DNA from 4 places in the Rhizobium sp. BK379 genome. Region 3 is predicted to be linked to each of the others. Evidence: riboswitches for the same ligand, from Rfam matches in the RefSeq annotation. Region 3 holds a riboswitch; each other region holds the start of a gene.
The links. A riboswitch is a leader RNA that binds a small molecule or an ion and turns the genes downstream of it on or off. The one in region 3 is predicted to bind cobalamin.
Positions count from the first base shown of each region.

Region 1 (7,663 bases), on a different contig from region 3:
ACGTCGGGTTGGAGATCGGCGAAGATGGCTTCGAGGATGCCTTTGGAGACGGGATCCTTGAGACTGTAGGCAAAGACCGGCAAAGGGCGAAGACCCTGCGCCTGCAGGGTTTCGATCAGTGCCTCGACCGGGCGGGTTTCGCCGCTCTGCACGAGTGCGCGGTAGAAGGCGATGGCAACGACGGGTGCTGCCTGTCCCTTCTCCCCAGCGGGGGTCCGGAGGACGGGTCGAGACCCGTGGCTCGACCCCGGTCGGTGGCCCAACGGGTCGGATGAGGGGGCCACCGCACAAACCTCGAAATCGTGCTCCTGTTGCTCGGTCTCTCCGTCGCTCGCCCCCCTCATCTGCCCTGCCGGGCGTCTTCTCCCCACTGGGGAGAAGACAGAACCGGTGAGCTTCCGCCACTCCTCGACCCCAACAAGCCCCCGCCCTGGCCACCAGATCCCGGCCTTCATCAGCGGCACAGCCGGCGCCGGCTTCTCCTCTCTCGAGAGCATCGCCGCCGCATAGGCGAGAAAGCCCCGTGCATTGGCATCCCCGCCCTCGATCAGATAGGCCCAGAGCGCATTCAGATCATCCAGCGCCACATTGGAAAACGGCGTCAGCCCGGCATCCGGCTTCGAATCCCCCGGCAGCACCGCAATCAGCGCACCGCTGCGCGCTGCGACCGCATGCAGCGCCTCCAGCGCATAGTGGAAATAGCTCGCCCCGCCGAGCGCCCGTACGATGATCAGCTTCGCATGCCGCGCCGTCCGTTCGACGTATGTATCGACCGACATCGGGTGCTTCAGGCTCATCAGGCTCGCAAGCCTCAGCGAATAGCCTCCTTCTCCGCCGCTATGGGCCGCGGCAATCGCCGCAAGCTCGGTATCGGCAGCGGACAGGAACAGGATATCGCCCGGCGACTGGCCGAGGTCGATCGCCTCGTCCCCGTCGCTGATCGTCCCCTGTTGAGCGAGAAGCAGATGCATTCGTTATGTCCTCAGACGAGCGCTTCGATCGCCTTGCGCACCGCGTCCTGATCCATCTCGTGCAGACCGATGACGACGAGGCGCGTATTGCGGGCCTCACCCGGCGCCCAGGCACGGTCGAAATACTGGTCGATGCGGGCACCCACGGCCTGTAGCTGCAGGCGCATCGGCTTGCCGGAGACATCGATGAAGCCTTTCAGGCGCAGCACGTCATGCTCGGCGATGATGCCCTTCAGCTTCTCGACGAAACCTGCCGTATCCGAGACAGCGCCGAGTTCAACGACGAAACTGTCGAATTCGTCATGGTCGTGCGGCTCGCCATCCTCATGCTCCAGCTCGTGATGGGACTTGCGGTTGACGATATCGTCTTCCGTGCCGATGCCGAGGCCGAGCAGCACGCTTGCCGGCACCTCGCCGTTCTTCGCTTCGATCATGACAGGCTTGCGGGCAATGCGCGAGGCGACTTCGCTCTTCACGCGGCCGAGCCCGTCCGCGTCGATCAAATCGGTCTTGTTGAGCACGATCAGGTCGGCGCAGGTCAGCTGATCCTCGAAAAGTTCCTCGATCGGGCTTTCATGATCGAGCGATTCATCCTCGACACGGCGCGCATCGACGGCATCGTGGTCATCGGCAAAACGACCGGCAGCAACGGCCGCACTATCGACCACGGTGATGACGCCATCGACCGTCACTTCGCTCCGGATATCCGGCCAGTTGAAGGCGGCGACGAGCGGCTGCGGCAATGCAAGGCCCGAGGTCTCGATGACGATATGGTCAGGGCGCTGCTCGCGCTCCAGAAGCTTGGTCATGGTCGGAATGAAATCGTCGGCAACGGTGCAGCAGATGCAGCCATTGGTGAGCTCGATAATGTCGTCCTCGGTGCAGTTTTCCGCACCGCAGCCCTTCAGCACGTCGCCATCGACGCCGAGATCGCCGAACTCGTTGATGATGAGCGCGATCTTCTTGCCGCCGGCATTGGTGAGCAGGTTGCGGATCATCGTCGTCTTGCCGGCGCCGAGAAAGCCGGTGATGACGGTTGCGGGGATTTTCTGCTGCATGGAACTAACCCTTCATTTTCAGCGGCAGACCCGCTGCGATAAAATAAACATCCGCGGCCGAAGCCGCGATCATCTGGTGCAGCCGGCCTGCATGGTCGCGAAATTCCCGCGCCATGCGGTTCTCGGGCACGATGCCGAGGCCGACTTCATTGGAAACGATGACGAGCCGCGCCTTAGCATGAGGCAGAAAGGCGGCAAGGGCGGCAGACTGGGCGGCGATATCGCGCCCCTCCATCATCAGATTGGTGAGCCACAGCGTCAGACAATCGACGAGGATGGCCCTGCCCTCCGCGTCGATGGCGGTCAGGCGCTCGGTGAGATCGAGCGGTTCCTCATGCGTGGTCCAGGAGGGGCCGCGGTCGGCCCTGTGCTGGTCGATGCGCGCCTGCATCTCGTCGTCCCAGGCGCGGCCGGTGGCGATGTAGTGGCGCTCGAGACCGCTCGTGGTGATGAGATTTTCGGCGAAGCCGGATTTGCCGGAGCGAGCGCCGCCGAGGATGAAGGTGGCGGTCATGACAACACCGTCCGTAGAGGATGGGCACGGCCTTCGCCACGCCCCTCATTCCTGTGCTTGTCGCAGGAATCCAGCCTGCCCAAGTCCTTGGGCAGGAGAGACTCATTCCGCGATAACGTTGATTCATTCACGGCACAGACGCGCCGTGGCTGGTTTCCTGTGACAAGCACAGGAAGCAGGGAAGAGAAAACGGCCTGCGCCGGAAGCTCATCACAGAGGGGCGGCGGAACACCGCGCCCATATCGCACCACCAGAGGCAGCGCTGAATAACATCCTTCAGCCAAGACAACCTCCGTGCTGGCAGCGGGCAAAGCGCCCAAATTGGGCATTATGCCCGGCACGGATAGCAGGTCTCCTGGCTCGCAGTTATCGGCCGCGACAGGGGCGACCCCTCGGTCGCCCCTTATCGTGCCAGCGGATCTGCCTCGCCTTCCCGGCTGCATCTCGTGAAAAGGCGGACGATTCGTAGAATTAGAGGCGTCCTGCCCCGGCTGATCACGATGCATTTCCAGTGGCTTTTCCGGCACTTGTCCGCCTTGCCCGCTTGCAGAATGCAAGACCGTCGGCGCCGCAATCCAAATGCCGGATGGAAGACCCTGACTGCTCTACAGTCGCGGGGTCGGCTGTGATGAAGGCGCCCGGCTTGGGTCCGCCCCGTCACATTCCCTTTTAATCCGGAAGGCGTTTGCCGATCCGGAACCATCCATTATGTGGATTCATGGTTAGGCGCGTGCAACTCCCATGTCAATTGCCGCGCAGCGTCCCGCTCATGTTCATCTCGACTTACACTACGGATATTATCGTCTTTAATCAAAGGCTTACGTCACAAAAACTTTACGGCCCGGCCGGTTTTTTGCCGCAATTGCCGCTCATGCGGATGCCGGCTCCGCCCTTGACCCCTATTCTTGCCGCCTAATTTCTCCATGATGCTCTCCCGAATGCACATTCGCCGCCTCGGCCCTCTAGGCACCGCCTTCGATCCGGGGCGCCTGCGCGCGCTTATTCGCCACAGCGAAATGGGCATGGTCTTTGCCGGCGCGCTTGTCGGCATCGTATCGGGGCTTGCGGTCTCAGCCATGAGCTATGCCTCGGAAGAGATGCACAGCCTGATCTTCGGCATAGACGGCACGACGAGGCTCAGCGCCTCGCAGATCGACAGCAAGTTTTTGCTGATGACGGCCCCGGTAGCCGGCGGCATGCTTCTCGGGCTCTTGCTCTTCATTCTCGCCAAATGGCGCAAAAAGCCGATGGTCGACCCGATCGAGGCCAATGCGCTGCATGGCGGCCGCCTGTCGCTGACGGACAGCATCCTTGTCGCGATCCAGAACCTCGTTTCCAATGGCTTCGGCGCATCCGTCGGCCTGGAAGCCGGTTATACGCAGCTTGCGGCCGGCATCGCCTCGAAATTCGGCCTGAAGCTGCAGCTGCGCCGCGCGGACCTGCGTGTGCTCGTCGGCTGCGGCGCAGCCGGTGCCATCGCCGCCGCCTTCAATGCACCGCTGACCGGCGCCTTCTACGCCTTCGAGCTGATCATCGGCACCTACACCATTATGTCGCTGACGCCTGTCGTGGTCTCAGCACTTGTCGCAACTCTTGTTGCGCGCCTTCTTGCCGGCAGCGATTTCATCATCGATGTCGGCAGTTTCGGCGCTGTCCAGCCGGCCGACTACGTGCCGGCCATTGCGCTCGGCGCCTTCTGCGCCGGCGTCGGCATCCTCATCATGCAGGGCGTCTCCTTCGTAGAGGAATTGGCGCGCAAGAGCGCCATCGCACTGCCCTTCCGCCCGGCGCTCGGCGGCATCGTCGTCGGCCTGCTGGCGCTGGTATCGCCACAGGTGCTGGCCGCTGGCCACGGCGCGCTGCATCTGAACCTCTCCCACGAGATCACGATCCCCGCGCTGATCGGTCTCTTCCTTCTGAAGTCGGTGGCATCCGCCGTCTCCATCGGCTCCGGCTTCAGGGGCGGCCTGTTCTTCGCCTCGCTTTTCATGGGCGCGCTGCTCGGCAAGCTCTTTGCCTATTCCGCCCCCTATTTCGCCGATGCGACGCTGACGCCCGTGATCTATGCCGTGGTCGGCATGAGCTCGCTCGCCGTCGCCGTCATCGGCGGGCCGCTGACCATGACCTTCCTGGCGCTGGAGATCACCGGCGACTTTCCGATCACCGCACTGGTGCTCGCAGCCGTCATCACCTCCTCGCTCGTCGTGCGCACGACCTTCGGCTACTCCTTCGCCACATGGCGCTTTCACTTGCGCGGCGAAAGCATCCGCAGCGCCCATGATGTCGGCTGGATCCGCAATCTCACCGTCGACAAGCTGATGCGTTCGGACGTGAAGACCGCAAAACTCGGGATAACGCTGGACGCGTTCAAGGAGGCCTTCCCCATCGGCTCGACGCAGCGTGTCATCCTCGTCGATGAGGGCGACAAATATGCCGGCCTCGTGCTCGTGCCGGAAATCTACGCAAACCCCACCAGCGCGCAGGACGAAGCCCAGAATCTCGGCGATTTCATCCGCTACAAAAACGATTTCCTGCAGCCGCAGATGAATGCCAAACAGGCGGCCGCGATCTTCGACAAGACGGAAAGCGAAGCGCTCGCAGTCGTCAACAACCTCATCGAGCGCAAGGTGATCGGCCAGCTCAGCGAAAGCCACACGCTGCGCCGCTACAGCGAAGAACTCGACCGCCGGCGCCGCGAGGTGTCAGGCGAGATCTGAGGTTTTTGCCGCCGATTTTCGAGCCTTTACCACAATCGGATCCGCAAGCTTGAACACGTCGGCCTTCCTCGAAACGCCGCGCAACTCGAACGATCCCAGGCGTTCGCAGGCGACACCGCAGGCAGCCGCGAAGCTTTCCGACATCAGAAGCGGCTGGCCAAGTTCGCCGCAGAGTTTCTCGATCCGCGAGGCCTCGTTGACGGCCCTGCCGATCACGGTGAAGTCGAGCCTGCCGCGGGCGCCGATATTTCCGTAAAACACTTCTCCGAGATGCAGGACGACGTCGACGCCGATGTCGGGGCCACCCCTGTCTGCCCGCTCTAGGTTCAGCGCCTCGTTGGCCTTCAGCATGTTCCGGGCCGAGGCGAGTGCTGCGCGGCAAGCCTTTTCGGGATCATCCCCCTCTTCGCTGCCGGTCGGAAAGATCGCCAGCACGCTGTCGCCCATGAACTTGAGGATCTCCCCGGAATTTTCCTCGACATGCCTGCCGATCAGCTCGAAATGCGCATCCAGAAACCCGGCGATTTCGCCCGGCTCATAAACGTCGGTCAATGCCGTGAAATTCCTGAGATCTGCAAGCAGGACCGCAGCACTGATGGATCCGCCCTTGCCTCTCTGAGCCTCGCCCGCAAGGATGCGTGCGCTTGTCCTGGCGCCCGTGTAGACGGCCAGAATATCGGCAGCGGTTTTCGATGCGGCCATGCGGTAGCAGGCGAGCCCCAGAGCCGGAATAAGCTCTGCGACCGTCCTCAGTTGCTCGTCGGAAAATCCACCCGATGCGTCGCTGGTCAGCGCGAGGCTGAAGCCGCGCAACGCGACCTCCTTCGGAAACTCGAAAATGCTGACCACGTGATCGGTCGCTCCGGCAAGGGCGAATTCCTTGAGCCGCGGGTACTCCAGACCCTCTCCCTTGGCTAAATTCCAGCGCCCCGCTCTCTCACCGCGGCTCAGCAGATGAAATGTCGGCGTTTTCTCGAAGTTGCGCTCGTCCACGCCGCCATGCTCGGAGTTTTCCAGTGTCGTTACCCCGCCTCGCACGAAATTGGCGGAGATACCGCGGTACATCGGATGAAGAGATGGCATCATGATACTGGCCCGCCAGATCGGAAACCCGTCAGCGACCAGCCGGTCGCACAGGCCTCCAACGAGGTCGCCAATATTGTCGCTCGCGATTCCCTGCTCTATAAGCCACTGAATATGATCGTTAATTTCGGAATCTCCAGATGGTTGAAACCGTTCTATGATCGGGAAATCCGGCGAATGGGCGGCAAGGCCGGACCGCGCCACCACAAAATCCGGCAATCGTCGCGCCAGCCGGGGTTCCTAGCCATCGCGCCCGGCGACGACAACCGCCGGGCAGGCACGGAGAGAGTGATACCTGGCATCATCAATCGCCTGCTTCACCTCGTCATGCCATTCACGGGCAACCGATGCAGTGCGGAATTCGATGATGATCAGCCTGTTCATCTGCCGTTCTCCCTGAACCGGATGGACCGCGCCGCCACAGGATCGCACATTGCCTCCATGGAACGTCACGTCGGGCGATATGCATGCGAGATAATCATCGATCGTCTGATCTTCGATATCGGGATGGATTTCGAGAATGAAATAAGCGCTCATCGATCGCTGCCTCCGACAAGGACCGGGCAGCCATGCGAGAGTATCGACATGACGCCGACAGTTCCTTAGAATATCGAAACAATTATTAGTTCGGAGATCTAAACGTTTTGCCGCAAAAGTCAACCGGCCGCCTCGCGCGCTACATCCCGACGGTCCAGCTGTTTTCAGCCAGGCTCGTGCTGTTCCATCAGAAGATGGCCGAGAAAGTTGGTCTGACCGGCACCGAATTCAAGTGCTTCAGGCTGCTGGAGCAGCTCGGTCCGCTGTCGATGACGGCCCTGTCGCGCGAGGTCGGGTTGAAGGTCGGAACGGTCAGCGGATTGATCGACAAGCTGGAGGCCACCGGTTTCGTCGTCAGGCAACGGGATGAGACGGACAAGCGCCGCCTTGTCCTGGTTGCCTGTCCCGAGGCCTCGGCACGCGCCAGCTCGCTCTACGAGGAGCATGGCGAGGCGATGGCCGCACTGCTGGAGACATACAGCGAGGCCGAGTTCAATCTGCTGCTGACCTTCCTCACCGATATCGGCAATGTCCTCGCCCGGACCTCGTCAACAGCACCGGAAGAACCGCTTCCCGAGCGGACCTCCGCCCTTTGAGGAGCGGCGGGAGACGCCCGTCTCCGCTTACATCCTGACAGTCATGCCGCCGTCCACGGTCAGCACATGGCCATTGACGAAGGAGGCGGCGCCGCTCGCAAGAAACAGCGCTGCACCAGCAATCTCATCCGGGCGGCCCCAGCGCTGGACCGGGATGCGCTGGCGCAGGAAGGGCATCAACTCCTCG
Region 1 covers NZ_JACIAD010000001.1:1,373,164-1,380,826, forward strand. The annotation lists gene cobN (cobaltochelatase subunit CobN) at 1-971, opposite strand, end outside; gene cobW (cobalamin biosynthesis protein CobW) at 983-2,029, opposite strand; gene cobU (bifunctional adenosylcobinamide kinase/adenosylcobinamide-phosphate guanylyltransferase) at 2,034-2,543, opposite strand; cobalamin riboswitch at 2,871-3,262, opposite strand; gene FHT93_RS07160 (chloride channel protein) at 3,470-5,260, shown strand; gene FHT93_RS07165 (adenylate/guanylate cyclase domain-containing protein) at 5,246-6,505, opposite strand; gene FHT93_RS07170 (DUF1330 domain-containing protein) at 6,584-6,880, opposite strand; gene FHT93_RS07175 (MarR family transcriptional regulator) at 6,988-7,476, shown strand; gene FHT93_RS07180 (SDR family oxidoreductase) at 7,504-7,663, opposite strand, start outside.
Region 1: linked by a shared signal. The riboswitch ahead of cobU (bifunctional adenosylcobinamide kinase/adenosylcobinamide-phosphate guanylyltransferase) and the one ahead of metE (5-methyltetrahydropteroyltriglutamate--homocysteine S-methyltransferase) in region 3 are both predicted to bind cobalamin.

Region 2 (7,663 bases), on a different contig from region 3:
ATCCGCGCCGCAGAATTTCGCCCGGAAATCGTTCCACTTCATGTCCTTGGCCGAGCCATCGGCCTTGGCCGTCTGATATTTGGCGCTGCATTCCTTCATGGTCAGCGCAGAGGCCGGAGAGACGAAGAAGGCGGCGGCAATCAACGCTCCGGCGGAAGCGGGCACAAGCAATCTCGCAATCATGGGATATCCTCGGTTGGGGGCAGTCAAGGCACGCACGTCATCGGGGCCGCGCATCACCGTGGCCCCGCATCTTCCAGGCTTACGAAACGGTTCCATTGGGCGTTGCGGCATCGACCGCTTGCGGCAGATGCTCGGCAAGCAGCTTGGAGACCTCGTCGGTGTTGACGCCGAACTTGGCGGCAAGGTCGCGCAGCTGATCGGAGGACAAGGCTGCCTCGATCTGTTCTGCCGATACCGGGAGATTGTGGCCGGTGCCGATCCAGGATGAAACCTGCTGGCCGAGACCCGCCGAATTGAGTTGGGAGACAATGCCCTGCAGGCCGCCGGCATTGTCGAATATTCTGGTTGCAACTGCGACGTAATCGACTTGCCTGCCGGCAAGCACGTCAGAGAGAACGCCGCCTAAGCCATCGAAAATACTCATGGTTACTCCTCCGACCATCAGCAAATTCTACATTAGCACGGAGTCAAATTAGTGTCATTGCGGATTTGCAGGACCAAGGGTCGCACCGGGCACCGATCTTGCAGGCACCCTCGCCCCTGCCCTAAATATGTGAGGCAGCCGCCGCATTCCCTTTCACTCCTGAAGGCAGATCAGCAATGAAGCGTCACGATTTCGATGATCTCGCCGCCTTCCTCATCGTTGCCGAGGAGCGCAGCTTCACCAGGGCCGCCGCCCGGCTCGGCATCTCCTCCTCGGGTCTCAGCCACATGATGCGCCAGCTGGAGGAGCGGCTCGGCATGCGCCTGCTCGCCCGCACCACCCGTAGCGTGGCCACGACAGAGGCTGGCGAGCGCCTGCTCCTTACCCTCCAGCCAGCTTTTGCCGAGATTAATCGCGGCCTGCAGGAACTCGGCAATCTCAGGGAAAAGCCCTCCGGCACCGTGCGCATCACCGCGGGCAAACATGCCGCGACATCGCTCGTCATGCCGATCCTGCCGGCATTTCACCGCACCTATCCGGATATCCGCGTAGAGCTCATCATCGGCGATCGGTTCGAGGATATCGTCGCCTCGCGCTTCGATGCCGGCATTCGCTTCGGCGAACGCATCGACAAGGATATGGTGGGCCTGCGCATCGGGCCCGATATCCGCGCGGCGATCGTTGGCTCGCCGGAATATTTCGCCCGCTATCCGATACCGAAAACCCCGCGCGACCTCGCCGACCACGATTGCGTGACCTATTACATGACCTCTGTAGGGGGCGCCTATGCCTGGGAATTCACCGAGGACGGCCGCGATATCGAAGTGAAGGTCTCGGGCAGCTTCATGGTCAACGATTCGGACATGATGGTCGAAGCGGCGCTGTCAGGCTCAGGCCTCGTCTATGTCTTCGAGGATTTTACCGCCGAGCATATCAGAAGCGGCCGGCTGATCCGCGTGCTGGAAGACTATTGCCCGCCATTCACCGGCTATTCCATCTATTATCCGAGCCGGCGACAGATGCCGCCGGCCCTTTCGGTCTTCGTGGAAGCGCTGCGCGCCATCCCGAAACGGTAAGCGACGTCAGGCCGCCTGCGCCGCCGGCATCGTTGCCATGTCGATAACGAAACGGTAGCGCACATCGCCGCGCTCCATCCGCTCGAAGGCTTTGGCGATATCGCCCATGGCGATCATCTCGCATTCCGGAAGGATGTTCTTGCGGCCGCAGAAATCCAGCATTTCCTGCGTCTGCCTGATCCCGCCGCTCGGCGTGCCGGCAATGCGCCGACGCCCGCTGATCAGCGGCAGATTGCTGAATTTCGGCGTATCGACCAGCGAGCCGGCAATGACCAGCGTGCCGTCGGAATCGAGCGTGTCGAGATAGGGGCCGAGATCATGCTCGTAAGGCACGGTATCGATGATCACGTCGAAGGCGAAGGCGGCAGCTTCCATCGCCTTGGCATCGGTCGACAGCAGCACCTTGTCGGCACCGAGTTCGCGTGCCGTCGCGGCCTTGCCAGCCGAGCGCGTCAGAACAGTCACCTCAGCCCCCAGCGCCGAAGCGAACTTGACGGCGAGATGCCCGAGCCCGCCGAGCCCGATCACGCCCACCCGGCTGCCAGGGCCGACATTCCACGTGCGAAGCGGCGAATAGGTGGTAATCCCGGCGCAGAGCAGTGGGCCGACCCGCGAAAGGTCCAGCCCGTCGGGCACGCTGAGGACGAATTCCTCGCGCACGACGATATGATCTGAATAGCCGCCATAGGTGGTCTCGCCCGTCACCCGGTCCTGGCCGTTATAGGTGACGGTCACACCCTTGTAGCACATCTGCTCTTCGTTGCGCCGGCAGTTGGGGCACTCCATGCAGCTGTCGACGATCGTGCCGACGGCAACATTGTCGCCCGTCTTGAAGCGTGAAACGGCGCTCCCGACGGCAGACACCCGCCCGACAATCTCATGGCCCGGCACGACCGGATAGGCCGAAAAGCCCCAGTCGTTGCGGGCCATGTGCAGGTCCGTATGGCAGACGCCGCAATAGAGAATATCGATCGCCACGTCCTCGGGACGCAGGTCCCGGCGGTCGAAAGAGAAAGGTTGCAACGGCGTATTCGCATCGGTTGCGGCAAATGCTGATATTCTCAATGGTTTATCCCTTGCAAGGCTGTTGAAAGCTGACGGACACCGGAAGCTGTGCCGGATGGGATATAGCGTCGATGGATTATCCGGATTAGACGAGGAATGCGGGAAAGGCTTGTGAGTTGCGCTCAGCAATCGCTTATCGATGGCCTGCGTCATACACCGCTATCCGGTCATGATGAAAAGCCAGCCAGACATCGAACGGCCGGCGTCCCCAATTTCTCAAAAATCCGACAGCCGCGACTGGACAAGACAAATGTAACTTTATAACAACGGTTATGTAATGTTATTACATTAAAGGAGATTTCATGTCCCGGCACCCTTTCGCTATCTTCGCAGTCGCCACTGCGCTCACATCCGCCGCCTTGCCCTCGGCTTCCCGCGCCGAGGAAGAACAGCAGGAGAGCTGGCGGCTTTTCGTGGCTGATCACAGCCTGCCGGTCGTCCACGCCATCGATCTTGCGAGCGGGAAAGAGATCGGCCGCTTCGATCTCAAGGGTTATGCCGCCCTGTCGTTGAGCGAGACCGGGCGCACGCTCTTTGCCGTCCAGGGCGAAGAGAATGTCGTTCATGCCATCGATACCGGCATTGCCCTTTCCGATCATGGGGAGCATCGCGATCTCGAGGTGGCGCCACCCAAGCTGATCGGCACGACGATATTGGGCGAGAAGCCCGGCCATGTGGTGACGAATGGCGATGACGTGGCGATCTTCTATGATCGCACCGACCGCTTCGATCTCTTGAAGGAGAGCAGCCTGCTGCAGGAAAAGCCGGAGCCGAAAGCTGTCAACACCATCGCCGCCCATCACGGCGTCGCTGTGCCGATGGGCAATCACCTGCTGGTCTCCGTGCCGAACATGCAGGCGCCGGTCAAGGAGGGCGAACTGCCGCCACGCCTGGGCCTGCGGGTGCTCGACCGGGATGGCCGGCAGATCGGCGATGTCGCGCCCTGCACCGGCCTGCATGGCGAGGCAACCTCCGCCCGCCTCGTCGCCTTCGGTTGCGAGGAAGGCGTGCTCATCGCCCGCCCCGGCGGCGCGGAAGGCCCGAGCGTGGAAATGCTCGCCTATGGCGCATCGCTGCCGCGGGGCAAGGTCGCGACGCTGCTCGGCGGCCGCTCGATGCAGTTCTTCCTCGGCAATTACGGAGAGGACAAGCTGGCGCTGATCGATCCTGATAATACGGACGCACCCTACCGCATCATCGACCTTCCAACGCGGCGCGTCGATTTTGTGCTCGATCCGGCAAAGTTTCAGAATGCCTATATCCTCACCGAAGATGGCAGGCTGCATCTGCTCGATACAGTCAAGGGCGAGATCGTCAGATCGGAAACCGTGACCGAGCCCTACAGCAAGGACGGCCATTGGCGCGATCCGCGTCCGCGGCTGGCCGTGGCCGGCGATGATATCGCCATCAGCGATCCTCGCCACAGCTTGATTCGCCTCATCAGCACGCAGACGCTGAAGGAAATGCGTACGATCCCCATCGAGGGCCAGCCCTTCGCGCTTGTCGCCGCCGGCGGCTCGGGCGCCAGTCACTAAGGCGGCCTCGGACCCGACACACTTCGCATTCCCGAGCTTGACGTCGCCCATGGCGGCGTCATAGATCGGGGCGACGGTTCCCCGAAGAGAACTCCGAGGGGAATAATAGGGAACACGGTGAGGACGACCCAAGAGGGACCGAGACCGTGGCTGCCCCCGCAACTGTAAGCGGATTGTCGATCTCGGGGTTGATCGCTTCAGCGATCATGCCCTCGGCCTCAGGGCCGTGCCACTGCGATTTCGCGGGAAGGCAGATGACCGGCACATATTCGCGAGCCAGGAGACCTGCCGTCGATCACGATCCAATCAAGCCGGGCGGGGATGCCCGGACAAGGAGCAGACATGATTGACAAGATCCCTCCCCACCTGCCGCCATCCATCCGTCTCGATTGGACGATCCGCCGCTAGCCTCCCGCTCGCTGGCCATCGTTCGCGCGCCGGCATCCGCTAGCCCTTTTCCTTTGATCGAGAGTTTTCCATGCGACAGCTTCTGAAGAGCTTTTCCCTCGCGCTCGGGCTGGCCGGCTTTGCTGCGCCCGCACTTGCCGCCACCCAATATCCCCTCACCCTCACCAATTGCGGCCAGCAGGTCACCTTCGAAAAGGCACCGGCCAAGATCGTCTCGATCGGCCAGGGCATGACCGAAGTGTTGTTCTCGCTCGGCCTTGCCGACAAGATCGCCGGCACGGCCGTCTGGGTCGGCCCGGTCCTGCCGCAATATGCCGATGTTAACAGCAGGATCAAACGGCTGGCCGACAATGACCCGAGCTTCGAATCCGTCGTCGGCGCGGAGCCCGATCTGGTGGCTGCCGAATTCGAATGGCATGTCGGCACGCAAGGCTCCGTCGGCAAGCGCGAGCAGTTTGGGGATCTCGGCATCAACACCTATGTCGCGCCTGCCGATTGCGTCGCCAAGATCAATACCGACGGCGGCGATGGCGTGCGCAAGGAACTGTTCACGATGGACCTGATCTATCAGGAAATCGCCGAACTCTCCCAGATCTTCGACGTGAAAGACCGCGGCGATGCTGTCATCGCCGACCTCAAGAAGCGGGAGGCCGCGGCCGCTGCCTCTGTTGCCGGTGCTGCGGCAAAGAACCTGCCCATCGTCTTCTGGTTCTCCAGCAAGGAAGTGAAAGGCGATGCCTTCATCGCCGGCAAGAACAGCGCGCCAGCCTATATCCTGAAGACGCTCGGGGCGAAGAACGTCGTCACGACGGAAGAGGAATGGCCCCTCGTCGGCTGGGAAACGATTTCGCAGGCCAATCCCGCCGTCATCGTCATCGCCACCATGGACCGCCGCCGCTATGCCGCCGATGATCCCAAGGTGAAGGTGGATTTCCTGGAAAACGATCCGGTTACGAAAGAGCTCGATGCCGTCAGGAACAAGCGCTTCATCATGATGGACGCGCAGTCGATGAACCCGACGATCAGAACCATCGACGGCATCGAGACGCTGGCAAAGGGCATCCAGTCCTTCGGTCTGGCCCAGTGAGCCAGGCTGCCTTGCCACAGAGGAAATGGTGGGCGCTTGCCACGCTCACCATCGCCGCCCTCCTCCTGCTCGGTATCATGATCAGTCTCGCCGTATCGATCGGCGAGATATCAATCCCGCTCGCCACCACGGCAGAAGCGGTTTCCAACCGCCTCTTCGGCACGGCATTCGAGCTCAGCCGCATCCATCAGGGCATCGTCTGGGATTACCGCCTCAGCCGCGCGCTGGCGGCGGCCAGTGCCGGCGCATCGCTGGCACTGTGCGGCACGGTGCTGCAGGCGCTGCTGCGCAATCCGCTTGCCGAACCCTATGTGCTCGGAATTTCAGCCGGCGCCTCCACCGGCGCGGTCTGCGTCATGATATCAGGTCTCGGCTATGGCGTGCTCAGTCTCTCCGGCGGTGCCTTCATCGGCGCCGTCGTCGCCTTTCTGCTGGTCGGCATCCTGGCGGCCGGTGCTGGCGGCACCAGCGAGCGCATCATTCTCTGCGGCGTGGCGGGCTCGCAGCTCTTCAATGCGCTGACCTCCTATATCGTCACGACCTCGGCCAATGCCGAACAGGCCCGCGGCGTGCTCTTCTGGCTGCTGGGATCGCTTTCCGGCGTGCGCTGGCCGGATGTCTATCTTTCCGTGCCGATCGCACTGGCAGGCTTTGTCGTCTGCCTTGCCCATGTGCGTGCGCTCGATGCCTTCGCCTTCGGCACGGATGCCGCAGCCTCCCTCGGCATTGCAGTGCGCCGCGTACAGTTCACCCTGCTCGGCGTGACAGCGGCGATGACCGCAGCCGTCGTCAGCATGGTGGGCTCAATCGGCTTCGTCGGCCTCGTCATTCCCCATGCCGCCCGCTTCCTCGTCGGCCCCGCACATGGCCGCCTACTGCCGGCGACGGCGCTTGGCGGGGCGATCTTCATGGTCGGCGCCGACATCGTCTCGCGCATCATCATTCCGCAGCAGATCCTTCCGATCGGCGTCGTCACAGCGCTCTTCGGCGCCCCGGCCTTCGCCATCATCCTTTATCGCGTGCGGAGAAGCGCATGAGCATATCAGTCGACAAGGTCAGCTATGCCGCCGGCAATACCGTCATCGTCAATGGCGTCAGCATATCGGTCGAAAAGGGCAAGGTGCTCGGCCTGCTCGGGCCGAACGGCTCCGGCAAATCCAGCCTGCTGCGCCTGATCTGCCGGCTGCGGCAAGTCAGATCCGGCGTCATCCGCCTCGGCGACGACGATGTCTCCGGCCTTTCCCGCGCCGCCCTTGCCCGCCGCATAGCCTTCGTCGAGCAGCAGACGACGACGGATACGCAGCTCACCGTGCGCGATATCGTCCGCCTCGGCCGCACGCCGCATCGCGGCCTCCTCTCCTCCTGGGCACCTGATGACGATGCCGCGGTCGAAGAAGCACTCGCCCGCGTCGACATGGGCGAACGCGCCGGCCAGCTCTGGCAGACACTGTCTGGCGGCGAACGCCAGCGGGTGCATATTGCCCGGGCGCTGGCCCAGACCCCGAGCGAACTCCTGCTCGACGAGCCGACCAACCATCTCGATATCCAGCACCAGCTCGATATCCTGGCGCTGGTCGCCAAACTCGGCCTCACCTCCATCATCGCGCTGCACGATCTCAACCTGGCAGCGATGTTCTGTGACCATCTGGCCGTGCTGCAGAAGGGTGAGGTCGTGGCCGCAGGCACGCCCGAGGAAGTGCTGACCGAGGCGCTGATCGCCCGCGTCTTCGGCGTGCGTGCCCATATCGAAAAATCACCCGTGCATGGCCGCGCACATATCCAGTATCGGATGGGATAAGACATGGATGGAGTGAATTTCGATCTTAAGGAAGAAATCCGCGACTACTGGTCGAAGCGCTCGGAAACCTTCGACCTCGCCTTCGGC
Region 2 covers NZ_JACIAD010000001.1:1,211,052-1,218,714, forward strand. The annotation lists gene FHT93_RS06300 (hypothetical protein) at 1-183, opposite strand, end outside; gene FHT93_RS06305 (YidB family protein) at 263-607, opposite strand; gene FHT93_RS06310 (LysR family transcriptional regulator) at 784-1,683, shown strand; gene FHT93_RS06315 (NAD(P)-dependent alcohol dehydrogenase) at 1,690-2,748, opposite strand; gene FHT93_RS06320 (metallochaperone AztD) at 3,051-4,283, shown strand; cobalamin riboswitch at 4,341-4,591, shown strand; gene FHT93_RS06325 (ABC transporter substrate-binding protein) at 4,762-5,778, shown strand; gene FHT93_RS06330 (iron ABC transporter permease) at 5,775-6,815, shown strand; gene FHT93_RS06335 (ABC transporter ATP-binding protein) at 6,812-7,576, shown strand; gene FHT93_RS06340 (methyltransferase domain-containing protein) at 7,580-7,663, shown strand, end outside.
Region 2: linked by a shared signal. The riboswitch ahead of FHT93_RS06325 (ABC transporter substrate-binding protein) and the one ahead of metE (5-methyltetrahydropteroyltriglutamate--homocysteine S-methyltransferase) in region 3 are both predicted to bind cobalamin.

Region 3 (7,663 bases):
TGTCTGCGGGAAGGAGCCGATCGTCGTTGTCGGGAAGAGCGGCAGGAGAAGCTTGCGCTCCTGCAGGCTGGTCCGCTCGACAAAACCGCTGCTCCGCGTCATCATCGTCTCATCGATTGCCGCGACCCGCTGCCTGACTTTGAGATCATGCACACGTGGAGAAGCCGCTCGAGAGGCAACGGCCTGAGAGGCTGCAGCAATTACTTGATAAGCCCCGCCGGAACTGCCGAGGGCAGAGAGTTCATCGAGTTTCTGGGTGGCGAAAGCGAGCCACGACGTCAGTTCCTCATCCAGTCCGGTTTCCAGATCCAGGTCGATCGGCACATGCAGCAGCGAGCAGGACGGCGCGATCTGCAGTCCTTCCGCGCCGAAGCGCTGAACCAGTGGCTCGATCTTTTTCAGGATCACGGCAAGGTCCGCCCTCCAGATATTGCGTCCGTCGATGATGCCGAGCGACAGCGTCAAATCGGGGGACGTCTTGAGAAGGGCATCGATCTGCTGCGGAGCACGAACGAGATCGACATGCAGGCCGGAAACCGGCAATGCGAGCGCCGTCGGCAGGTTATCGCCTATATTGCCGAAATAGGTGGCGAGCATGATCTTCAGGTTCGGTACCAGCTCGTGCAGCGCACGATAGGCATGCTTCAATGCTGCCTGCTCTTCTCCTGAGAGATCCAGCACCAGGCACGGTTCGTCGATCTGCACCCAGTCGGCACCGGCAGCGCTCAGTTCCGCAAGCACCCTCGCATAAACAGGTAACAGGCGTTCAAGCAGGCTGATCGGTGCAAAACCTTCCTCGGTTCCCTTGGCGAGTTTCAGGAAGGTGACAGGGCCGAGGATGACTGGCCGTGTGTGGATTCCGAGCGTCTTCGCCTCGATGAAGGCATCGAGTGGCCTGTTTGCGGTCAGCGCGAAGAATTGATCGGGACCGAGTTCCGGCACCATGTAGTGGTAGTTTGTGTCGAACCACTTGGTCATTTCTAGCGCTGGCACGCCATGACCGTGGTGATGCTGGTGGCCGCAATCGGCATGCGCCTCTTCGCCGGTCGAGCCGCGCGCCATCGCGAAATAGGTATCGAGTGCAACAGGCCCGCCCTTCCAGCCATAGGCCGAAGGTATGGCGCCGACCATGACAGTCGTATCGAGCACATGGTCATAGAATGAAAAATCATTGGAGGGGATAATATCGATCCCCTTCTCTTTCTGCAGGGCCCAGTTTTGCGCCCGCAGCCGCTTGCCGACATCGAGAAGCACGCCGGCATCGGACCTGTCGGCCCAATAGCTTTCCAGTGCGAATTTGAGTTCGCGATGCTTTCCGATCCTAGGAAAGCCGAGATTTGCAGTCTTGATGGTCATTTCCTTACCCCGAAGGTTATGGGCAAGGCTCAGGCGCAACGCATCGACGAGGTGTGGCTACAGACGTGCCGTCTCGCGCAAAGCGGCACACCGGGACACCCCGCCCGTGGACGTTATCTATCGCGGCAGGTCTCCTGGCTTGCGGGTCTTCAACACCGTCCAGTCTTCCCAGGCGTCTTCCCAGTGACGTCGAAGGACGGTGTCTATCCGCTTACAGTTGCGGGGGCAGCTTCGGTCTTGGCGTTAGCCTCACCGAATTCCCTCTTAGCTCAGGATCGTCAGATCCAGAGAACCACGATGCGACAAGCATGCACCTGTCGCACCGGATCGTCAAGATGACATAAAGAAATCTTTATATCTTTATGCGAAGAAGGCGAAGTGCATTCATCGTCACCAGCACGGTCGCACCAGTATCCGCGAGGATCGCCGGCCACAGGCCGGTAATGCCGACGATAGTGGTGACCAGGAACACGGCCTTCAGCCCGAGCGCGATGGTGATGTTCTGGAAGATATTGCGCATCGTCCGCTTCGAAAGGTCGATCATGCGGGCAACGTCGCCGACACGCCCATGCAGTACCGCCGCATCCGCCGTTTCCAGCGCGACGTCGGTGCCGCCGCCCATGGCGATGCCGACATCGGCTGCAGCAAGCGCCGGCGCATCATTGATGCCGTCACCGACCTTGGCAACGAACAATCCTTCCTTCTTCAATTCGCCAACAATGCGCTGCTTGTCCTGCGGCAGCAGCTCGCCGCGCCAGTCGATGCCGAGGTCACCGGCAACGGCTGCTGCCGTGCGCTTGTTGTCGCCGGTCAACATGATGGCGCGCACGCCTGCCGCCTTCAGCGTCGCAAGCCCGCTCTTGGCGTCGTCGCGTGGCTCGTCGCGCATGCCGATGAGACCGGCGGCGACACCATTGATGAGCAGGACCGAGACGCTCTTGCCCGCGCCATTCAGCGCCGCGACCCGTTCATCCTGTTCGGCATTCAGCGCCCCGCGCTCGCGCGCGGCCGGCGGCGACAGCAGATCGAGCATCTCCCCACCCACCTTCCCGGTCATGCCCTTGCCGGGCAATGCTTCCACTTCGAAAGCCGGCGGCACGGGCACGGCATCGGCCTTGGCACGGTTGAGGATCGCCAGCGCCAGCGGATGGCTGGAGCCCTGCTCTAGAACCGCAGCACGCGAAAGCACTTCAGCCTCCGAGCGCCCATAGGCGATGATATCCGTGACCTGCGGCTTGCCTTCGGTCAGCGTGCCTGTCTTGTCGAAGGCAACGGCCGTCACCTTGCCGAGCGATTCCAGAACCGCCCCGCCCTTCATCAGCAGACCGCGGCGCGCGCCCGCAGAAAGCGAGGCGGCAATCGCTGCCGGCGTGGAAATGACCAGCGCGCAGGGGCAGCCGATCAAAAGGATCGCGAGTCCCTTGTAGATCCATTCGCCCCATGCTCCGCCCATCAGCAGCGGCTGCAGAACGGCGACCAGGGCCGCCACGACGACGACACCAGGCGTATAGTAGCGGGAGAAACGGTCGATGAAACGCTCCGTCGGCGCCTTCGATTCCTGGGCTTCCTCCACCAGCTTGACGACGCGGGCAATCGTATTGTCTTCGGCGGCGGCCGTGACGCGAATACGCAATGCGGCGTCACCATTCACCGTGCCGGCAAAAACCGGCTCGCCAGCACCCTTGCGCACCGGCGTGCTTTCGCCGGTCACCGGCGCCTCGTCTATCGCGCTTTCACCGGACAGAATGGTGCCGTCGGCGGAAATCCGGTCTCCCGGCCGCACGAGAATAACGGAACCGACCGCAAGCGTCTCGGCCGGCACTTCCTTCACTTCGCCATCCGCCTCGAGCAGTGCGTTCTTCGGCACCAGCGTCGTCAGCGACTGGATGCTGGCGCGCGCCTTGCCGGCAGCAACCCCTTCCAGCAATTCGCCGACGAGGAACAGGAACACGACCGTCGCTGCCTCTTCACCGGCATTGATGATGACCGCGCCAACAGCGGCAATCGTCATCAGCATTTCGATGGAAAAGGGCGTGCCGGAAAGAGCGGCCATGACCGCGCGGCGCGCGATCGGCACCAGCCCCACCAGCATGGCGATGATGAAAGCATACGGAGCAATCGAAGGCACCAGGTGGCCCACGACATAGGCAACGACGAGTGCAAGTCCGGAAAGGATCGTCAATCGGCCCTTCTTGCTCTGCCACCAGGGACCGATCATCGGCCCATGATCATGGCCGTGCAACCCCTCGACTTCCTCGGCGCCATGCGAATGCCCGTGATCGGCGTGATCATGACCAGCATGATCGTGGTCGTGACCTTCGTGGTCGTGATCATCATGCTCATGACCATGGTGATCATGATCATGCCCGTGGTCATGATCGTGGTCGTGATGCGCATGATCATGATCGGTCTTGCTTTCCCGGACAGGAGCCTTGCCCGTGAGCGGAGCAACCGAATAGCCGAGGCCGGTCACCTTTTTTTCGATCGCCTTGAGATCGCTGCTGCCATCGTGGCGCACCGTCATCGTGCCCGCCGTCACCGATACGGAGACGTCTTCGACGCCGGGCACACGCCTGACGGCCGTATCGATCTTTGTTGCGCAGGCGGCGCAATCCATGCCGCCAACCCGGTACCGTGCCTGTGCTGCTTCGCTCATGATTTCGATCCTTGCTTGTAGGCAGTATCGTTCCTACATCCTCTAGCGACTAGAGGTGCAAGAGGAAAATATGAAAAAGATCACCATCGGTGAAGCCGCCCGCCAAAGCGGCGTCAAAGTGCCGACGATCCGCTATTATGAGGGCATCGGTCTGCTATCTGCGCCAAGTCGTAGCGAAGGCAATCAGCGCTCCTACGAACCATCGGACCTCAACCGCCTCGCCTTCATCCGCCATGCCCGCGAGCTCGGCTTCGAGATCGAGGCGATCCGCACTCTCTTGCAGCTTCAGGACGACCCGCATCAGCCCTGCGCTTCCGCCGATGCCATCGCCAAGGCCCGCCTCATCGAGGTCGAGCAGCGCATCCGCAGCCTCAATGCCCTGAAGGCCGAGCTCGAACAGATGGTCGAGGGCTGCGGCCATGGTCGCGTCGACCAGTGCCGGGTCATCGAGGTGCTGGCCGATCACGGCAAGTGCGTGCATCCACATCACTGAGACTTGCGCTCACCGACTGCCCACGCCAAGAAGGCGCAATGAAACAGAAGAAAATCGCGATCATCGGCGGCGGCCCCTCCGGCCTTTCGGCAGCCGAAGTGCTGTCGGCAAGCGGCCATGCCGTTTCCGTCTATGATGCGATGCCGACCTTTGCCCGCAAGTTCCTGCTCGCTGGCAAATCCGGACTTAACGTCACCCATTCCGAAGACTACGAGCGCTTCGCCACCCGCTTCGGCAACGCCAATCCCCGCCTGCGCGCAGCCCTAGACGCCTTCACCCCAGCCGATATCCGCGCCTGGGCAGCGGGCCTCGGCACCGAGACCTTCGTAGGCTCGTCCGGCCGCGTCTTCCCCAACGTGATGAAGGCCTCGCCGCTGCTGCGCGCCTGGCTCGCCCGACTGGAAGCCCGCGGCGTCAGCTTCTTCACCCGCCATCGCTGGATCGGGTTCACAGAAGACGGCCATGTTTTCGAAACGCCTGACGGCCATAAGACCATATCCTGCGATGCAACCCTGCTCGCACTCGGCGGCGCCAGCTATCCGCGCCTCGGCTCCGATGCCGGCTGGGTGTCATTGCTCTCCGAGCGCGGGGTGGCGATCGCACCGTTTCAACCGGCCAATTGCGGCTTCGATGTCGCCTGGAGCGAGATCTTCCGCGATCGCTTCGCCGGAGAGCCGCTGAAATCCGTGACGGCAACATCACGCGCCGGGACATTTCCGGGCGAATTCGTCATCAGCAAGCACGGTATCGAAGGCAGCCTCATCTACGCGCATTCAGCCGCTTTGCGTGACGACCTGCTGTCGCATGATGAGGCAAAACTGACAATTGACCTTGCCCCGGGCCGCACCGCAGATCGCCTGTCACGCGATCTGACCCGGCAGGATGCCAAGATGAGCTTTTCCAATCGCCTGCGCAAAGGTGCCGGCCTAGATGGTGTGAAGGCGGCACTTCTGCGTGAACTGGTGCCGGAGACAGATCGCAACGATCCGCACAAACTCGCTGCCGCCATCAAGTCTCTGGCTATCCCATTGCTGCGCCAACGCCCCATCGCCGAGGCCATATCATCTGCCGGCGGCATCGCCTTCAGCGAGGTCGACGAAACCTACATGTTGAAACATCTCCCCGGCACGTTTGCGGCCGGAGAGATGCTGGATTGGGAGGCACCGACAGGTGGCTATCTGTTGACCGCCTGTTTCGCCACGGCCCGAGCCGCAGCGAAAGGCATCGAGGGCTGGCTCAGCCGAAAGTGAAGGCGAAAGCCTGCACGCCGGGATCGAGGAAATGGATCTCGAACGTGTGGTCGCCGACCGGTCCGGCTTCGCGCACCAGCTGATAGAGGCGCTGCCCCGTTACCGTGCCATTGCCGTCGGCATCCGTGTCCGCGCCGTGATCATCGCTGGGCGCCTTGCCATCGACCGTCACCTTGAAGCGCACCGGCTTGCCATCCGCAGCACTTGGACCGAGAACCAGATGCAGGTCGCGGGCATGGAAGCGGTAATAGATAGTGCCGTCGGCAGCATTCAACGTTGCCTGTTCGGACCCGACGGTCCAGTTGCCGGTCAGACCCCATTCGTTGAGTTTGGGCGTCGCGGCGACATAGTCATGAGCGGCATCGTTGACCGTGCCCTTGTCGTCGACGAAGTTTTCCGAGCGCTGATAGCCGACATAGGTTTCCGGCGATTGCACATTGGCAGCATCGGAAGCGGCTTCGGCACCGGTCGCCTTCACATTCACGATATCACTGGAAACGCCGGTCTTGCCGGCTTCGGTCAGCAATTGCTGGATTATCCGTTCGGACTGGTCGTAATCGCCCTCGCCGAAATGATGGTGGCGGACCTGCCCTTTCGCATCGATGAAATAATGCGCCGGCCAATATTCGTTGTCGAAGGCCCGCCAGATCGCATAGTTGTTATCGACAGCAACAGGATAGGTGATGCCGAGATCGGAGATCGCCTTCTTCGCATTGTCGACGTTCTTCTCGAAGGCGAATTCCGGCGAATGCACGCCGATGACGACGAGGCCCTGGTCTTTGTACTTCTCCGCCCAGGCTTTGACATAGGGGATGGCGCGCAGGCAGTTGATACAGGAATAGGTCCAGAAATCGACGAGCACGACCTTTCCCTTCAGCTGCTCCACCGTCAGCGGCGTGGAATTCAGCCATTGCACCGCGCCATCGAGCGGCGGCATCTGACCTTCGACCGGCAGCTGTTCGGCAGCACCCTTTGGCTTCATCGCCATCATCATGGTGTTACCGCTCATCGTGGCGGGATTGCCGGTCATCATCATCTGGTTGTTGGCGGTCATCGACATCGAGCCCCCGCCACCAGCCGGCATTACCACCGACTTCATCGAGCCACCGGCATTGTCAGCCGTCTGTTGCTGATGGAACTTGTCGACTAGACCCTGCTCCAGGGCGTTGGTGCTGGCAAGCGAAGCCTGCGTCAGGAAGCCGGTATCAAGGCCGAGTGCAATCGCCACGACAGCCGTGAGAACCGCAACACCCACGCCACGCCGCAGCCATTCGCCGACGCCAAGCGAACGCTTCATCGCCTGATAGACCTTGCCGCCAATGAGGAGTGCCAGTGCAAGCGAGGTCGCAGCCCCCAGCGCATAGGCAAGCAACAAAAGCGTCGTTCCGACATTCGCGCCCTGCAGCGCCGCACCCGTTAGTATGAGGCCTAGAACCGGCCCGGCGCAGGGTGCCCAAAGCAGCCCGGTCGCGACGCCGAGCAACAGCGAAGCGGCAACGGCCGAGCCGCCACTGCGTGTGTTTTGATCGGCAGACTGCGACAGACGCGCACCGAGCGAAACGAGCGGCCGCGTCAAATAATCTGACAGCGCCGGGAACAGCAGGATAACGCCGAAAATCGCGAGCAGCATGATGGCGGCATAGCGGCCATATTCATTGGCCTGCACCGCCCATCCACCGCCGACGGCCGCCAATGTCGCAACTCCAGCGAATGTCGCCGCCATGCCGACCAGCATCGGCAATGTGCTGCGCAGGAAAGGTTGGCCGGCACGGGCGAAAACGAACGGCAGCACTGGCAGGATGCAGGGGCTGACGATCGTCAGCACCCCACCGAGATAGGCAAGGACGAAGAGAAGCATCAGAGTGTCCCGTCGATCAGGCAGAAGCCGGGTGGAATGTCATGGCCACG
Region 3 covers NZ_JACIAD010000008.1:395,718-403,380, forward strand. The annotation lists gene metE (5-methyltetrahydropteroyltriglutamate--homocysteine S-methyltransferase) at 1-1,356, opposite strand, end outside; cobalamin riboswitch at 1,463-1,668, opposite strand; gene FHT93_RS29990 (heavy metal translocating P-type ATPase) at 1,709-4,012, opposite strand; gene FHT93_RS29995 (helix-turn-helix domain-containing protein) at 4,083-4,505, shown strand; gene FHT93_RS30000 (TIGR03862 family flavoprotein) at 4,544-5,755, shown strand; gene FHT93_RS30005 (cytochrome c biogenesis protein DipZ) at 5,742-7,613, opposite strand; gene msrB (peptide-methionine (R)-S-oxide reductase MsrB) at 7,630-7,663, opposite strand, start outside.

Region 4 (7,663 bases), on a different contig from region 3:
CGTGCGCGATTTCTCCGCGCTCAGCCTGTTGATCTCGCAGCGCGGCGCGACCTTCTTCACAGACACCTATGTGACCTTCAACCCGACGGCTGAAGAAATCGCCGAGGCGGCGGTTCTGGCCGCCGAGGAAATCAAGCGCTTCGGCATTACGCCGCGTGCTGCCCTGGTCTCGCATTCGAACTTCGGCTCGCGCGAGTCTGAAAGCGCAAGCAAGATGCGCAACGCCTTGCAGCTGGTTCGCGAGGCGGCACCGGATCTCGAAGTCGACGGCGAAATGCATGGCGAAAGCGCGATCTCCGAGGAGCTGCGGCGCCGGGTCATGCCGCATACTACGCTGCATGGCGAAGCCAACCTGCTGGTCTTCCCGAACCTCGATGCGGCCAATATCACCCTCGGTGTCGTCAAATCGATGACCGACGGCCTGCATGTTGGCCCGATCCTGCTCGGCACGGCGATGCCGGCCCATATCCTGGCGCCGTCGGTCACCTCTCGCGGTGTGGTCAATATGGCAGCGCTTGCTGTCGTCGAGGCATCGCAGCCGGCGTAACTTGCGCTGCGGCCGTCTGTGAAACGACGGCCGCTGACATCAGGCACATCAGGCACGCCGTATCGAGCGGCGTCCCTGATCCGACAGTTCATCCGCGCGTTCGTTGCCTTCAATGCCGGAATGACCCTTGCACCAGACAATTGTTATCGATGGATTCCGGGATAGCTCGATGTCGAGCGCTTTCCAGAGCTTGGCATCCGATATCGCTCTGTTTCTGGCCCTGCCGTTCGGATTGCTTTTCTTCCAGCTATTGTTCCTCCAGATGGGGCGCCAGCTGTTGCAGCCTTCGACGGTGTAGACGGAATCGGACCAGATGATCGCGGCTTCGCCGGGTACCGCGCGGCTGACCCAGATTGTCGCCTCAAGCAACGCGGTCAGTTCCATCGTGTTGTTGGCGCCATTCTCCACGCCCCCGAAACCGGTGCCTATTTCCACCCCATCGCGATAGGCGATGAAGGCCCACCCGCCGTGCCCCGAGCGAGGCTCAAAACAACCGTCCACGAAGAGGTGCAGGCCGTGCCCGGTTTCCGGTATTCCTGCTGTCGCCTCGGTGAGGTGAGTTTCGTCGGAAATGCCTGTCATATCAGCTGTCTAGAGATCAATAGACTCCCCGCGTGATTGCAGGAGCGAAGGTATGCAAGCATTAGGCTTGCTGGATAAGATTGCAAAAATGCGCTAGGAATTACTGCGAGCTTATTAAGGGAAATACGTTAAGACAAAGCGCGGTGGATTGAAGCCGCAATTCACCGATAGATGCTTTTCTCATTCCGGGACGACGTCGTGAAGCGCCGAAACCTGTATCTTGTTTTCTTTCTGGCATTCGCGGTTCCGGCAGCAGCTGAGACCAACGCGATCTGCGAAGATCTGCGCGGACGCCTGGCCGATCTGCCGCAAACTTTCGGCAATAATGGTCCCGAGATGCGCCAATATGCAGGCGCGCTTGCCGAACAGAATCTGGAACTGCGCAAGGTGCGCGGCGATCTGCGCCGATATGGCTGCACCTCCGGCAGCATGGTCGTCCTCGGCGGTGAGAATGCGGGATTTTGCGAGGAGCTCGAGCAGGCGCAAGCAAAGATGGTCGACAATATCCGCTATCTGCAGGACCGCCGTAGCGAATTGCGCCAGTCCGGCGCCGATCCGGCCCGCGAAGGCCTGATGGCGGCCCTCGAAGACAATGGCTGCAACAGCGACAGCTTTACAGAATCCGCGCAAGGTGACGCTTATGCACCCGCTCCTTCCATCGAGGAGCAGGCAATGCGCGGCGATACCTTCATTCCACTCGGCGGCGGTGAGCGTTACGGCCTGCCGCGGGCCGAAATGCTTTCGCCCGTCAGCACCATCTGCGTGCGCACCTGCGATGGCGGCTTCTTCCCGATCAGCAACAATACCACTTCGGTCGATTTCGGCCGCGATGCCGCAACGTGCTCGAAAATGTGCCCCGGTGTGGAGACGGAACTCTATTACCGGGATATTTCCAGCACCGAAGCCTCGAACATGATCTCGACGGCGACAGGCGCGCCCTATGGCGCGATGAAGAACGCGTTCGCCTACAAGACCCGCGCGCCTGGCGAAAAATCCGCCTGCTCGTGCAATCTCAGTGCCTATTACGAGGAAATGCGCAAGAGCCAGACGGCCTCTGCTCCGGCGCCTGAGCCGAAAAGCTCCATCACCACGATCCACACCGAAGCCCCGAAAGCGGCGAGCGCCCCGCCTGCCCCGCAGGCGCAAGTACCGGATCGTCCCTATAATCCCGCGAGCAACAAGGTGCGCCAGGTCGGCCCGCAATTCCTCGCCGGCGATCAGGGCAAGATCGATCTCGCCAATCCCGCGGCATCGGGCCCGCAGCCCCAACAGCAGCAATAATCACGATCTCGGTGCAATAGAAACCGCGCTATCAGCTGGACACGCGATGCTCTCTGAAGGCGGCTGCCAGCGTGCGTAGTGCCGCGCGCGATTTGGCGTCCGTCAGCGTCGAATGCAGCACGATCTCCGAAGACGGCAATGGCGGCAGGCCGAAACGCTCGCTGACTTCGACAGTGCCGACGGGGGCCAGGCGATAGGAGAAGGTTGAAACGGCAAGCCCGGCCGAAACGGCTGCGGTCACAGCCGAAGAGCCGCCGCCGAGGAACACTCCGGTCCAGGGAATGCCCGCCACATCGAGCGCGCGGGTGCAGACAGCCCGCACTCCGCATGTCGGCGAGAGTGCTGCAAGACGCAACGGCTCGCCGCGGCGATACTCGAATTGCGGCGTGGCGAACCAGCCGAAATGCTCAGGCCCCAGAACCTCGCCGTCGCGCCGATCTTCGTCCCGGCGGATGATCGCCGCATCCAGTTCGCCGCGATCGAAAGCCGCAAGCAGGGTGCAGGAATTATCGATCCGCACTTCGATCGTCAGACCCGGATCATGGGCGTTGAGGCGTGCAAGCAGTGTCGGAACCTCCGGCCCTGCTACATGCGCGGCAATGCCGATCGTGAAGTGGCGGCGCGACGAGGAGAGCGCCGCAACGGCCCTGTCATGGGCCTCGAGGAATTCCCGTGCGGCCTGTAGAAACACTGCCCCCTGCGCCGAAAGCCGCACCAGCCGGGGCGTGCGTTCGATCAGCCGGTGGCCGAGCCGCTCCTCCAGCCGCTTCAATTTGACGCTGATCGCTCCTTGCGTGCTGCCGAGTTCGTTCGCAGCGCGGGTGAAACTCTTGTTGTCGGCGATCGCCACGAAGGCCTGAACGGAATCGACATCGAGCATGGTTGAAACCAATCATTCGAATTTGTTGTGTCTGAAATATGTAATCATCCAATTTTGTAATGATCAAGTCCCGCCTATGCTGACGCAAATGGACCACAGCGGATGTCACGTTGTGCGCCTCAACGTCGAAAGGCCAAAACATGCCCCCTGATTCCCATTCATCCCCTCGTGCGCGGGGCATCATTGCCCTGCTGGCTGCCTGTCTCTCCTCGCTGATGTTCGGCCTCGAAATATCGAGCGTGCCGGCAATCCTGCCCACTTTGGAAAAAGTGCTTCACGCCGATTTCAGTGCCCTGCAATGGATCATGAACGCCTATACGATCGCCGTTACGACGGTGCTGATGGCCGCAGGCACATTGGCCGACCGCTACGGCCGCAAGCGCGTCTTCCTGATCGGCATTGCCGTCTTCGGCCTCACCTCGCTGATTGCCGGACTCGCGCAGGATGTTTCGCTGCTGATCGTTGCTCGTTTTCTGCAGGGAATGAGCGGCGGCTTCATGCTGATCTGCCAGGTAGCCGTGCTCTCCCATCAATTTCGCGAGGGCCGCGCCCGCAGCATCGCCTTCGGCTGGTGGGGCATCATTTTTGGCATCGGCCTGGGCTTTGGCCCGATCGTCGGCGTCGGCATCGTGGCGGTGGCCGGCTGGCAATGGGTATTCCTCATCCATGCCGTGCTGGCGGGCGTGACAATCGCTCTCGCGCTGACGGGAATTCAGGAATCGCGTGATCCCGCGGCCGGACGGCTCGATATCGCCGGCATCGCCACCCTTTCGCTGGCGGTCTTCTGCCTTGCCTTCTTCATCACCCAGGGGCCTGCTCTCGGTTTTGCGAGCCCGGCTGCGCTTGGCATTATAGGACTTGGCGCCGCAAGCCTCGTCGCCTTCGTCGTTGCCGAAAAGCTGAACCCGCGACCGATGTTCGATGCCTCGGTGTTCCGCATCCGCACCTTCTCGGGCGCCATTGTCGGTTCGGCCGCCATGAACATCAGCTTCTGGCCTTTCATGATCTATTTGCCGATCTGGTATGAAGCCGGCCTCGGTTACGGCAGTGTGGCCGCCGGCATCGCCTTGCTGGCCTATACGCTGCCGACGCTGGTCGTGCCGCCGCTTGCCGAGCGGCTTATGCTGCGCTATCGGCCGGGCATCATCATTCCCGGCGGCCTTTTCACGATCGGGCTGGGCTTCCTGCTGATGAAGTCAGGCAGTGCCGCCGCTGCGCCAAGCTGGCTGACGATGCTGCCCGGCGCGCTGCTTGCCGGCATCGGGCTTGGCTTCACCAATACCCCGGTCACCAACACGACAACCGGTGCGGTATCCAGCGACCGCGCCGGCATGGCCTCCGGCATCGACATGAGCGCCCGGATGATCTCGCTCGCGATCAACATCGCGGTCATGGGCTTCATCCTGTTCAGCGGCGTGCTCTCCCATCTGAAGAACGTCTTGCCGAACTCGATGGATGCCGGCGACCTGCGCCTGCTTGCCGAACGGATCTCCGCCGGCAGCATCGCCGCCCTGCCTGATATTCCGGCCGAGACGGTCCATGATGCGCTGGTCGCAGGCTTCGGCGGTGTCATGCTCTATGGAGCGATCGGCGTCTGGCTTCTCGCTGCTGCGAGCTTCCTCACCTTTGGCCATTGGAGGACACCGGCCTGCGCCAAGGATTGCAGCACCCAGCCGGCCGAGTGAAGCACACCCGCGCCGGCTCAGACCGGCGCGGCCTCGCCTTCCACCTGCCCCCAGCCGTCATGGAAGACCAGTTCTTCCAGCGCCACCCGCTGCCGCCAGCCTTTGACCGCCAGTTCCGGTTCATCGTAGAGCCGGTCGACGAAGCCGGCGCAGAGCCAGGCGACGACTTCGATATGATCGGGAATGCCAAGTATCTCCTTGAGGTCGCCCTCGCGAAAGATGCTGACCCAGCCGATGCCGACGCCTTCGGCACGGGCCGCGAGCCACAGGTTCTGGATGGCGCAGACGGTGGAATAGCTGTCCATGCGCGGATTATGCGTGCGTCCCAGCACAACGCTGCCGCTGCGGGTGGGATCGCAGGTCACGCAGATGCCGAGCGGCGCCTGGACAATGCCTTCAAGCTTCAGCGAACGATACTTTTCCTGCCGCTCGCCGGTGAACATGCGGGCCGCTTCCTCATTCGCCCCGAGGAACGCATCGCGCACGCGCGCCCTCACCTCGGCACTTTTCACCAGAATGAAATTCCACGGCTGCATGAAGCCGACCGAAGGCGCGTGGTGCGCGGCGGTCAAAAGCCGCGTCACCAGATCATCCGGCAAGGGATCGGGCAGGAACTGGCTGCGCACGTCACGCCGCGTCATGATCGCGTGATAGACGGCCTCGCGTTCGGCCGCAGAAAAGCTGGATGCCGGACAAACGGCATCATCAATGGGTCGCATCGTCAAATCCCCAACAACGCAACCGCCCGCCGTCCGCGCGGGTTGGGTCTATCTTGCCAGGCCGGTCTTCTGACTCGGCGTCCTCCGCTTGGCCGCTGCCTTCCCGGCCGAAAAGCCAGTGGCGTAGTTTGAACGGCGAGCGTCGGCCTTACAGCGTTGGGCACGTCCCGGTCTTTCACCGGATTCCCGATTCTCCCGCTGGTGACAGCGGGCACCTGACAGGCGATCTATGGCGCGGAAAGGGCATGGCCGCAAGCCACATGCGACATTCATTTCGTGGACAGGTTGAAAATGCTGGCCTAGAACGAGACCCTGATCCGAGCGGCGCCACTGGCGCCGAATCCCTTCTCCTTGCATCCCGGTTGCCCGTGTCCCGCCTAACGCCGATGATACTTGCGGTCGCCCTGTTCATGGAACAGATGGATTCGACCGTGATCGCCACCAGCCTGCCGGCTATAGCGGCCGATATCGGCACTTCGCCGATCGCGCTGAAGCTTGCGGTAACCAGCTACCTTGTGGCGCTTGCGATCTTCATTCCGATCAGCGGCTGGATGTCGGATCGCTTCGGCGCGCGCAACATTTTCCGTCTGGCAATCTTCGTTTTCATGGCCGGTTCGATCGCCTGCGCCTTTTCCAATTCCATCGCCGCCTTCGTCATTTCCCGCCTCATCCAGGGCGCCGGCGGCTCGATGATGACACCGGTCGGGCGATTGCTGCTGGTGCGCGGCACACCACGTCACCAGCTGGTGAATGCCATGGCCTGGCTCACCATTCCGGCGCTGATCGGCCCGATCATGGGCCCGCCGATCGGCGGCTTCCTGACGACCTATTTGAGTTGGCACTGGATTTTCTGGATCAATGTGCCGATCGGCATTATCGGCATTGCGCTGGTCACCCGCTTCCTGCCGGCAATTGAGCCACGCAGCCCGAAGCCGATGGATTTTCCGGGTTTCTTCCTGTCCGGGATCGGCTTTGCCGGTTTCGTCTTCGGCATATCCGTCATCAGCCTGCCGGCCGTTCCCGTCATTTACGGCTATGTCACCGTCGCGGTCGGCGTCCTCTCCGGCATCCTGTATTTCGTCCATGCCAGGCGCACGCCGCATCCGCTGCTTGATCCGAAAATGTTCCGCTACCCGATGTTTCGGGCGGCGATCCTCGGCGCCTCGAATTTCCGCATGGGGCTCGGCGCGCTGCCCTTCCTCATGCCGCTGATGCTGCAGCTCGGTTTCGGTCTAACACCGCTGCAGTCTGGCTCTGTCACCTTCGTCAGCGCACTCGGCTCCATGGGCTCGAAATTCGCTGCAACCCGCACCTATAACGCCTTCGGCTTCCGCAACGTCATCGCCCTCACTACCTTCCTTGCCGCAATCTTCCTCGGCGTGAACGGCCTCTTCACTGCTGAAACGCCGATCTATCTCATCATGGGCTCTCTTCTCGTCGGCGGACTGCTGCGCTCCATGGCCTTCTCAGGTGTTAACGCCATGGCCTTCGGGGATGTCGACGAGGCCGACAGCAGCCAGGCGACGGCCATCAATGCCGTGGCGCAGCGCATCTCCATGGCCATGGGTGTTGCAGTCGCAGGGACGATCCTGGAAGTGTCCGCGAGCTTCCACGGCGGCCAACTCACGGTCACCGATTTCCATATCGCCTTCTTTATCGTGGCAGGGATTTCCTCGCTCGCCTGCATCACTTTCCTGCGCCTGCCCGCCAATGCCGGCGATGACATGACGACACGCCGCGCCAAGCATGGACATGCCGAAGCGGCTGCGCCGGAAGATGCCCAGAGAGAGGCAATGGCCGAAAGCCGATAAAACTTCACAGGCCTGTCATTTTTCCTCACAGAATCCACGTGACAATTCCAATTCGCATGTCTACATAGGCGGCATGTCGATTTCGTCCGTTTACGCATCGCGATTTTATTCGTACCGCTGCTTCCAGCGGATGCGGGTCTGTGCGTAACCGAAACTAA
Region 4 covers NZ_JACIAD010000001.1:518,281-525,943, forward strand. The annotation lists gene FHT93_RS02655 (NADP-dependent malic enzyme) at 1-547, shown strand, start outside; gene FHT93_RS02660 (ribonuclease H) at 596-1,129, opposite strand; gene FHT93_RS02665 (DUF2865 domain-containing protein) at 1,328-2,410, shown strand; gene FHT93_RS02670 (LysR family transcriptional regulator) at 2,442-3,290, opposite strand; gene FHT93_RS02675 (MFS transporter) at 3,431-4,975, shown strand; gene bluB (5,6-dimethylbenzimidazole synthase) at 4,993-5,694, opposite strand; cobalamin riboswitch at 5,736-5,928, opposite strand; gene FHT93_RS02685 (DHA2 family efflux MFS transporter permease subunit) at 6,081-7,505, shown strand.
Region 4: linked by a shared signal. The riboswitch ahead of bluB (5,6-dimethylbenzimidazole synthase) and the one ahead of metE (5-methyltetrahydropteroyltriglutamate--homocysteine S-methyltransferase) in region 3 are both predicted to bind cobalamin.